4 regions of the Streptomyces sp. NPDC034099 genome follow, and region 2 is predicted to be linked to each of the others. Evidence: riboswitches for the same ligand, from Rfam matches in the RefSeq annotation. Region 2 holds a riboswitch; each other region holds the start of a gene.
What was found. Region 2 has a riboswitch for cyclic di-AMP ahead of ACZ56V_RS03885 (transglycosylase SLT domain-containing protein). Riboswitches for the same ligand answer to the same signal wherever they lie in the genome.
Positions count from the first base shown of each region.

Region 1: it holds a riboswitch for cyclic di-AMP, as region 2 does, so the genes downstream of both, ACZ56V_RS37555 (M23 family metallopeptidase) here and ACZ56V_RS03885 (transglycosylase SLT domain-containing protein) in region 2, are expected to answer to the same signal.
Region 3: it holds a riboswitch for cyclic di-AMP, as region 2 does, so the genes downstream of both, ACZ56V_RS31330 (M23 family metallopeptidase) here and ACZ56V_RS03885 (transglycosylase SLT domain-containing protein) in region 2, are expected to answer to the same signal.
Region 4: it holds a riboswitch for cyclic di-AMP, as region 2 does, so the genes downstream of both, ACZ56V_RS02945 (C40 family peptidase) here and ACZ56V_RS03885 (transglycosylase SLT domain-containing protein) in region 2, are expected to answer to the same signal.

Region 1 is NZ_JBVISR010000023.1:41,714-43,904, forward strand. Features, by position in the region: gene ACZ56V_RS37550 (PP2C family protein-serine/threonine phosphatase) at 1-792, shown strand, start outside; cyclic di-AMP (ydaO/yuaA leader) riboswitch at 1,017-1,174, shown strand; gene ACZ56V_RS37555 (M23 family metallopeptidase) at 1,185-2,191, shown strand, end outside.
Region 2 is NZ_JBVISR010000001.1:825,679-827,869, reverse strand. Features, by position in the region: gene ACZ56V_RS03890 (HAD family hydrolase) at 1-598, shown strand, start outside; gene ACZ56V_RS03885 (transglycosylase SLT domain-containing protein) at 622-1,113, opposite strand; cyclic di-AMP (ydaO/yuaA leader) riboswitch at 1,115-1,271, opposite strand; gene ACZ56V_RS03880 (polyprenyl synthetase family protein) at 2,039-2,191, shown strand, end outside.
Region 3 is NZ_JBVISR010000013.1:115,103-117,293, forward strand. Features, by position in the region: gene ACZ56V_RS31325 (M16 family metallopeptidase) at 1-786, shown strand, start outside; cyclic di-AMP (ydaO/yuaA leader) riboswitch at 978-1,142, shown strand; gene ACZ56V_RS31330 (M23 family metallopeptidase) at 1,155-1,919, shown strand; gene ACZ56V_RS31335 (GntR family transcriptional regulator) at 2,050-2,191, shown strand, end outside.
Region 4 is NZ_JBVISR010000001.1:641,388-643,578, forward strand. Features, by position in the region: gene pcrA (DNA helicase PcrA) at 1-525, opposite strand, end outside; cyclic di-AMP (ydaO/yuaA leader) riboswitch at 778-961, shown strand; gene ACZ56V_RS02945 (C40 family peptidase) at 968-2,158, shown strand.

The DNA of each region.
Region 1 (2,191 bases), on a different contig from region 2:
AGCGAGCGCCTCGTCTCCGTCCGCGAGATCGCCGAGGCCGCCCAGCGCGCCGTGCTGCCCCAGCCCGCCGAGCGGATCGCGGGCTTCGAGGTCGCCGTCTGCTACGAGGCCGCGCAGGCGGACGCCTTCATCGGCGGCGACCTGTACGCGGTGCAGGACAGCGCCCGCGGTGTCCGGCTCATCGTCGGGGACGTGCGCGGCAAGGGCATGGGCGCGGTGGCCGCCGTCGCCGTCGTGATCGGTGCCTTCCGGGAGGCCGCCGAGCAGGAGGCGACCCTGGAGGCGGTGGCGCAGCGGCTGGAGCGGGCGCTGGCGCGCGAGGGCACCCGGCGCGACGGACTGGACGCCTTCGAGGGCTTCACCACCGCCGTACTCGCCGAAGTCCCGCACGGCGGGGGGACGGTCCGCATCGTCAACCGCGGTCATCCGCCGCCCCTGCTGCTCTACGCCGACGGCACCCTCGGCCCGCTGCCCGCCCGCGAGCCGGCGCTGCCGCTCGGCATGGGAGAGCTGGGCGTGTGGCCCGACCGGGCGGAGGAGGTGGCCTTTCCCGGCGGGGCCACGCTGCTGCTCTACACCGACGGACTGACCGAAGCCCGGGACGCGCAGGGCGAGTTCTACGATCCGCAGGCCCGGCTGGCCGGCCGGGTCTTCCGGCATCCGGCGACCCTGCTCGACACCCTCGCCGAGGAGGTGCGCAGGCACTCCGGGGGCGGCATGGCGGACGACATGGCGCTGCTCGCCGTACGGAGGCCCCGGCGCGGTGATCATGATCATTGTCACGAGCCGTGACAGTGCGAACCCCCTCCGCATAACAACTGATGCACCGTCAGAACAACGTGGCGTGAAAGGGAATACTGAGACGGGGTCAACTCGCCCGGTTTTCACCGATCGTGAGGCGTACGTCCCGGCCGTTTCCGTTAACGATCAAGAGGAACGGCTTGGAAACAGAGCCCCGCGTCTATTAACGTTCGATAACGCAGCGCGGTCGTCCCAGCCGTCACAGAAGGCGGCTCCGTGCGCACGCGCCGAATCCCGCAAGGGAACCGGGGAACCACCACATTGGGGTGAATCGGGCGTATGTCGCCGTGTCCGCACGGTCGGCGCACACCCGTAGGAGACCTTCCTGCTCCGAACCCGTCAGCTAACCCGGTAGGCGGAAGGAAGGAAAGGAGTACGCCCACGTGGCGTCCAACCGGCCTGCCCCCGAGGCCCCGTTCGTGCCCGCCGGGCACGACACCGACACCTTCGGCTACGACGCCCCCCGCGCCGAAGAGGGTCCCTGGGAGGAGTGGAATCCCACCGCGGAATCCATCCGCCCCGTACGCGGCCGGCACCGCGTCGCCAAGCAGCGCGGCGGGCTCGCCCGCAGCTCCACCGTCCTCGGCGTCGGGGTCATAGCCGCCGTCGGCGCGGGCGGTATGGCCAGCGCGCAGACCGGCAAGCCGCCGGTGTCCATCGCCATGCCGGACCTGCCGAACGTCGGCTCGCTCCTGCCCGGAGACGACGAGGCGTCGGAGCCCGAGGGTTCCGTCACCCCGCTCAGCGGCGTCACCCAGGCCGTCGCCGCCGACAGCGCGGAGGGCGCCGGCGCCGCCGACGCCGGTGAGTCGCTGCGGGCCCGGATCATGGCGCAGGCCGAGCAGCAGCAGGCGCAGGTCGAGACGAAGGCCGCCGCCGAGGCACGGGCCGCCGCCGAGAAGAAGGCCGCGGAAGCCGCCGCCAAGGCGGAGAAGGAAGCCCAGGAGAAGGCCGCCGCCGCCAAGAAGAAGGCGGAGGAGGAGGCCGCGAAGAAGGCCGAGGCCGAGCGGCTCGCGAAGCTGGCCAAGCAGTACACGCTGCCGACCTCCTCGTACACGATCTCCTCCACGTTCAACCAGGCCGGCTCGCTGTGGGCCTCCGGCCACCACACCGGCCTCGACTTCGCCGCCCCCACGGGCACGCTGCTCAAGGCGGTGCACAGCGGCACGATCACGTCGGCCGGCTGGGACGGCTCGTACGGCTACAAGACCGTGCTCACCCTCGACGACGGCACCGAACTCTGGTACGCGCACCAGTCGTCCATCAACGTCAGCGTCGGCCAGAAGGTCACCACCGGTGACGTCATCGGCCGCGTCGGCGCCACCGGCAACGTCACCGGCGCCCACCTCCACCTGGAGGTCCACACCGCCGGCGGCTCGGGCATCGACCC
Region 2 (2,191 bases):
CGCGCAGGTGTACGACGCCGGGGCGCACCGGATGCTGTGGTCGGTCACCCTGGACCGGGAGCTGGCCGAGACCGCGCTCGGCAAGATCGAGGCCGAGGTGGGTCAGGTGCACGCCGCCGTCGACCAGGACGGCGTCGACGGGCTGACGCTCATCGAACCGGGCTACCTGATGCCCCACCCGACGCTGCCCGCGGTGCGCGTCGAGCGGCGCGAGCAGCTGTGGTCCACGCCGATCAGCAAGGTGCTGCTGCGCCACCCCGAGCTGACCGACGACGAACTGGCGACGACGGCGCGCGCGGTGGTCGGTTCCCTCGCGACGGTCACCATGTCCGGGCCCGGCACCGTGGAGCTGCAGCCCTGCGGCATCACCAAGGCGACCGGCCTGGCGCTGGCCGCCGAGCACCTGGGCCTCGACCGGCGGCGGACGATCGCCTTCGGGGACATGCCCAACGACATCCCGATGTTCCACTGGGCGGCCCACGGCGTCGCCATGGCCGGTGCCCATCCCGAACTCAAGGCGGTGGCGGACGAGGTCACCACGACGAACGAGGACGACGGCGTGGCCGTCGTCCTCGAGCGGATCTTCGGTACCTCTTAGGCGAGGCTCAGGCGGCGTACGGCTCAGTACGCGCTGAAGACGTTGTCCATCGAGCCGTAGCGGTCGGCCGCGTAGTTGCAGGCGGCGGTGATGTTGGCGACCGGGTCGTACGGGTCCCAGGAGGTGCCGGGCACGTGGTACGCCTGGAAGGTCGGGTCGATCACCTGGAGCAGCCCCTTGGACGGGGTGCCGTTGACGGCGTTGATGTCCCAGTTGTTGATGGCGAGCGGGTTGCCGGAGGACTCCCGCATGATGTTGCGGTGAATGCCCTCGTAGGTCCCGGGGATGCCGTGCTGGGCCATGATGTCGAGTGACTCGCGGATCCAGCCGTCGAGGTTGTCCGGGTACGTCGTGGCCGCCGTGGTGGCGGTCGTGGCGGCGGCCGGGGTGGCCGCGGATGCGGTGGCGGCGCCGATGAGCGGCAGCGCGAGCACCGCGGCACCGGTGCCGGCCACCGCGAGCTTGCGGGCGAGGCGGCCGGTGCGGGCGTGACGGTTCTGACCGTTGGCAGACATGTGTCCCTCTCCTTACGCCTACGAGGTGAGCTGTCGGGTTCGGGCGGGGAGGTGCCCGGCCGCGCCCTCGACGGGTACGGCTTCACCCCGAGCCGCTCCGGTGGTGACCGGTGCGGCGACTTACCTGGGTCCCCCGCTCCTGCCGGCGAGTTTGTTGGGTGGATGACTGTGCGACGGGCGGTGGCAGGATTCGGCGTCCGCCCGACAGGCCGGGAACGTATGCGAGAGCACATGTCCGGAACAAGTGCAGGAATCACCCCAAGTGCCTGTTGACCTTGGTCTGAGGTGTTTGAGGGTCTTGATCCTTTGCTGTTGCCAAGTCCCAACTGGCTTGCGGGGCAAAGGGAGGGCACAGGTTCGGGCGGGGTTGCCTGCGGCCGGTCCGGAGTGAGCCAACTCACTGGCCTCAACAAGCGCGGCAAAACGGGCATTCAACTCAACCGTGCGCCAACCGGCCGCCGGTGGGGAGGGCTTCGGGTGTCGAGCGGCGGGAGGAGGGAAGCGGGAGGGGGTGGGTGGCCGGGGAGGTGTCTGCCGCGCCCGTCGGACGGGCGTGCGCGGACCGGTGCGGACGGGTGTGGGTGGACCGGCGTGGGTGGGCGGGTGTGGACCGGTGCGGGCGCGTGTGTCGATTGGGTGACGTTCTCGAAGTGCGGGCCGTTGGGAGGAGTGGTGGGATCTTCGGTGGCGGCTTCCGGCCCGTTCGCCCGCCGGGTCCGGCTCATCTCCTCTGGCGACATCAATCAAAATCTGCTCATATCACCTGATCAAAAACATACCGTTCATGATCCGATACCGACCGGCCTGTAACGGTGGGCGCTAGCGGTGATCGAAACGTGACCGGATACGCTGACTTGAGTGGTGGCAGCGACCTATCGACAAACCAGGTAATCGCCAGTAGACACCAGCAGACAGGAGACCCCTCGTGACCGTCGTCGGGCCGTTCGGGCTGAGCGTGCGGGACCAGGCTCTGGAAGCCGATGTCCAGGCCGGATTGGTTGCTGTCGAGGAAGGGTTGCTTGAGGCAACCAAAAGCGAGGTGCCGTTCATCACGGAGGCCGCCCAGCACCTGGTGCGG
Region 3 (2,191 bases), on a different contig from region 2:
CGGCATGTCCGCCCCGCGACCGCCACCGCGGTGGTCGTCGGCGACCTCACCGGCGTCGACCTGGACGCGCTGCTCGGCGACACCCTGGGCGCGTGGACCGGCTCGACCGCCGAGCCGCGCCCCGTCCCCCCGGTGACCGCCGACGACCGGGGCCGCGTCGTCATCGTGGACCGTCCCGGCGCCGTCCAGACGCAGCTGCTGATCGGCCGCACCGGCGCCGACCGGCACGACCGCGTGTGGCCCGCGCAGGTGCTCGGCACCTACTGCCTCGGCGGCACCCTCACCTCGCGTCTGGACCGCGTCCTGCGTGAGGAGAAGGGCTACACCTACGGCGTACGGGCGTTCGGCCAGGTCCTGCGGTCCGCGCCGGACGGCACGGGCGCCGCGATGCTCGCCATCAGCGGGTCCGTCGACACCCCCAACACCGGTCCCGCCCTGGAGGACCTGTGGACGGTGCTGCGCAAGCTCGCCGCGGAGGGGCTCACCGACGCCGAGCGTGACGTGGCCGTGCAGAACCTGGTGGGCGTGGCGCCGCTGAAGTACGAGACGGCGGCGGCCGTGGCGAGCACGCTGGCCGACCAGGTCGAGCAGCACCTGCCGGACGACTTCCAGGCCACGCTCTACCGTCAACTGGCCGCCACGGGCACCGTGGAGGCCACCGCGGCGGTCGTGAACGCCTTCCCGGTGGACCGCCTCGTGACGGTCCTCGTCGGCGACGCGGCGCAGATCAAGGAGCCCGTCGAGGCCCTCGGCATCGGCGAAGTCACCGTGGTGGCGGCCGAGTAGCGGCACGCGCGTGTGGTGGCCCTGGTGACCGGAGTGTCACCAGGGCCACCGTTTGTCCGTATTGGGGGAGTGGTTGCCTGTCTGCCCTGTGGCGTGCGCTACAAAAAGCCTGTTGCGTTTGAGAATTGAACGCAGCCGCGCTTAGCGTCTTCCGGGCTGTTCGTCAGGCAGTGCGCCGCGCCCGCGGCACCGGACAGCCATCGCCGAGTCCCCGTACGGCGCGAGCCAGGGGAGCCGGGGACCCAACGCAGTCCCTGGGGTGAATCGGACGCCCGCGCGCAGAGCGAGGGGGTCCGTAGGAGACCTTCCACCTCCGAACCCGTCAGCTAACCCGGTAGGCGAGAGGGAAGGAAAGGACGAGCCTCTACATGGCGTTCACGCGCGCCACCGGGAAGCACCGCCGTACCGGCCGGGTGCACCGCACCACCGCCCGCGCGGCGGGAGTCGCGGCCCTCGCCACCACCGGCGTCGTCGGCACCCTCGCCGCCCCGGCGCTCGCCGCCGAGCCCGCGGTGGAGCAGAGCGGCCTCACCCCGGTCGTCACCATCGGCGACTCAGTGGCCGACGAGATAGACGCCCAGGCCGTCGCCCAGCGGCAGGCGGCCGCGGACGCCGCCGCCCGCGAGGCGGCCCGGGAAGCGGCCCGCGAGCGCGCGGCCGAGGCGGCCAAGGAGGCGCGCGAGGCCAAGGAGCGCGCCGCGCGGGAGGCGGAGCGCAAGCGCCTCAACACCTTCGTCGCGCCGATCACCGCCTCGTACGTCTCCACCGCCTACCAGGCCGGCAGTTCCCTGTGGTCCTCCGGCAGCCACACCGGCATCGACTTCCACGCCTCCAGCGGCACGACCGTGCACGCGGTGGGCGTCGGTACCGTCGTCGAGGCCGGCTGGGGCGGGGCGTACGGCAACCAGGTCGTGATCAAGATGCACGACGGCACGTACACGCAGTACGGGCACCTGTCGTCCATCGGCGTCTCGGTCGGCCAGTCGGTCGAGCCCGGCCAGCAGATCGGTCTCTCCGGCGCCACCGGCAACGTCACCGGACCCCACCTGCACTTCGAGGCCCGTACGAGCCCCGAGTACGGCTCGGACATGGACCCCGTCGCCTACCTCCGCTCCCACGGCGTGAACGTCTGACAGAGACGACGTCCGAAAGCCCCGGCTTCCCGAGCCGGGGCTTTTCGCATTTAATATCGCTTGATTGGCCTGGGGTCGTGCAACACACGTCAATCACCGGCGTTTCGCGGGGGTCAAGGGGAGGTCGCTCATGCGTATTCCGGCGCATTCCGTGTGCACGGCGATCCGGGACGACATCGTCACCGGCGTACACGGCCGCGGGAGCCGGCTCACCGAGGAACTCCTCGCCCGCCGCTACGGCGTCTCCCGCGTCCCCGTCCGCGAGGCCCTGC
Region 4 (2,191 bases), 180 kb from region 2:
CGAGAACGACGAGGTGAAGCCGAGCTTCTTCGACTCGCGGCGCAGGATGCGGACGCACGCGCTGTGGAAGGTCATCACCCACATCGCGTGGGCGCGCGGGCCGACGAGCTGCTCCACGCGCTCCTTCATCTCGCCCGCGGCCTTGTTGGTGAAGGTGATCGCGAGGATCTGCCCGGGGTGGACGTTCCGCTCGGCCAGCAGGTGGGCGATGCGGTGGGTGAGCACGCGGGTCTTGCCGGAACCGGCACCGGCCACGATGAGCAGCGGGGAGCCGGAGTGGACGACGGCGGCGCGCTGGTTCTCGTTCAGCCCCTCCAGGAGCGCGGCGGCGTCCAGGGCCGGGCGCGGGGCGCCGTCCCGGTAGTGGGTGTCCCGGTCCGGAGGCGCGTCGAACTTCCCGCCGAACAGATCGTGCGGAACCGGCTCCGGTCCGTGCTCGTCCTCGGGCGGCGGCGGGGGTTCCTCCTCGTGACCCCGGGGGGTCTGGAGGCTCGCCAGGAAGCTGTCGTCAAAGAGGCTGCTCATCGCTCTCCGAGTCTAGGGCGCCCCACCGACAACCCGGCGCCACCCCGGAAAATACCCGGCGTTCCAGGACCGGGCACGCCCCGCGACCGGCCGGAACACGAAGAGTGACGCGCACTGCCCGGCCAGAGGCGCCCGCACGGAAGGTCACGAAAATGTATCGGGCATATCACCCACCAACCTTCACAGCGGCCACACGAGTTGGCTACCGTGCGGGCAGGCCGCTCGACCCCCTCCGGCGAACCCCGCCGGGCCGCGCGGCCTCCGCCGAGTCCGACGTGCCCGCACGGCACCCGGAGCCGGGGACCCAACCGTGAACTCTGGGGTGAATCGGCCGCACCGCCCTCGACGAGAGGACGGTCCGCCGTAGGGCAACCCTTCCATGCCACACCGCCCGAACCCGACAGCTAACCCGGTAGGCGGAGCACTGGAAGGAGTCGCCTCCTTGGCGTCGCACCGCAAGTCGCGTCCCACCGGTACCCGCGTCGCAGGCATACGGACCCCGGCCCTCGCCACCGCGGCCCTCACCTCCGTCGCCCTGCTGTCCCAGACGGCGAACGCCACGCCGTCGGACGACCGGCCGACCCTGGAGGAGGTCGAGAAGAAGGTCGACGACCTCTACCGCCAGGCCGGGTCGGCGACCGAGAAGTACAACGCGGCCAAGGAGAAGACCACCAAGCAGCGCAAGAAGGTCGACGGCCTCCTCGACGACGTCGCCCAGCGCACCCAGAAGCTCAACGACGCGCGCGAGGAGCTGGGTTCCTTCGCCTCCGCCCAGTACCGCACGGGCGCCTCGGTTCCGGAGACCGCGACGCTGCTGCTCGCGGACTCGCCGCAGGACTACTTCGACCAGAACCAGCTGATGAACCGGCTCACCGGCCGGCAGAAGACCGCCGTCGACGACTACGTCACGCAGCAGTCCGAGACGATGAAGAAGCGCCGGGAGGCCACCGAGAGCCTCGAGACGCTCACCGACTCGCAGACCGACCTCAAGACGGCCAAGTCGACCGTCCAGAAGAAGCTGGCCACCGCGCGGAAGCTGCTGTCGGAGCTGACCGCCGAGGAGAAGGCCCGGCTGGCGGCGATCGAGAAGAAGAAGCAGCAGGAGGCCGCCCGCAAGGCCGCCGAGCTGGCGAAGCAGCAGGCGGAGGAGGCGGCCGAGCGCAAGCGGCAGGAGGAGGCCGCCCAGCAGGAGAGCGGCTCCGGGTCCTCGGGGACCTCCGGCGGCACCGGTTCGTCGGACTCCTCGGGCTCGTCGACTCCGGGCACCTCGGCCGGCACCAAGGCCGAGAAGGCGATCGCCTTCGCCCGCGCCCAGATCGGCAAGCCGTACGTCTGGGGCGCCACGGGCCCCGGCTCCTACGACTGCTCGGGCCTCACCCAGGCCGCCTGGAAGGCCGCCGGCGTGAGCCTGCCGCGCGTCACCTACGACCAGGTCAACGCCGGCACGACCGTCTCCGTCTCCCAGGCACAACCCGGTGACCTGGTCTTCTTCTACGACGACATCAGCCACGTCGGTCTGTACATCGGCGACGGCATGATGATCCACGCCCCGAAGCCGGGCGCGTACGTCCGCGAGGAGTCGATCTTCTACGACGGAGAGTCGTCGATCCACAGCGTGGTGCGCCCGGCCTGACCGGCGAGGCTCTCCGGGGCCCGCCCGGCGGAT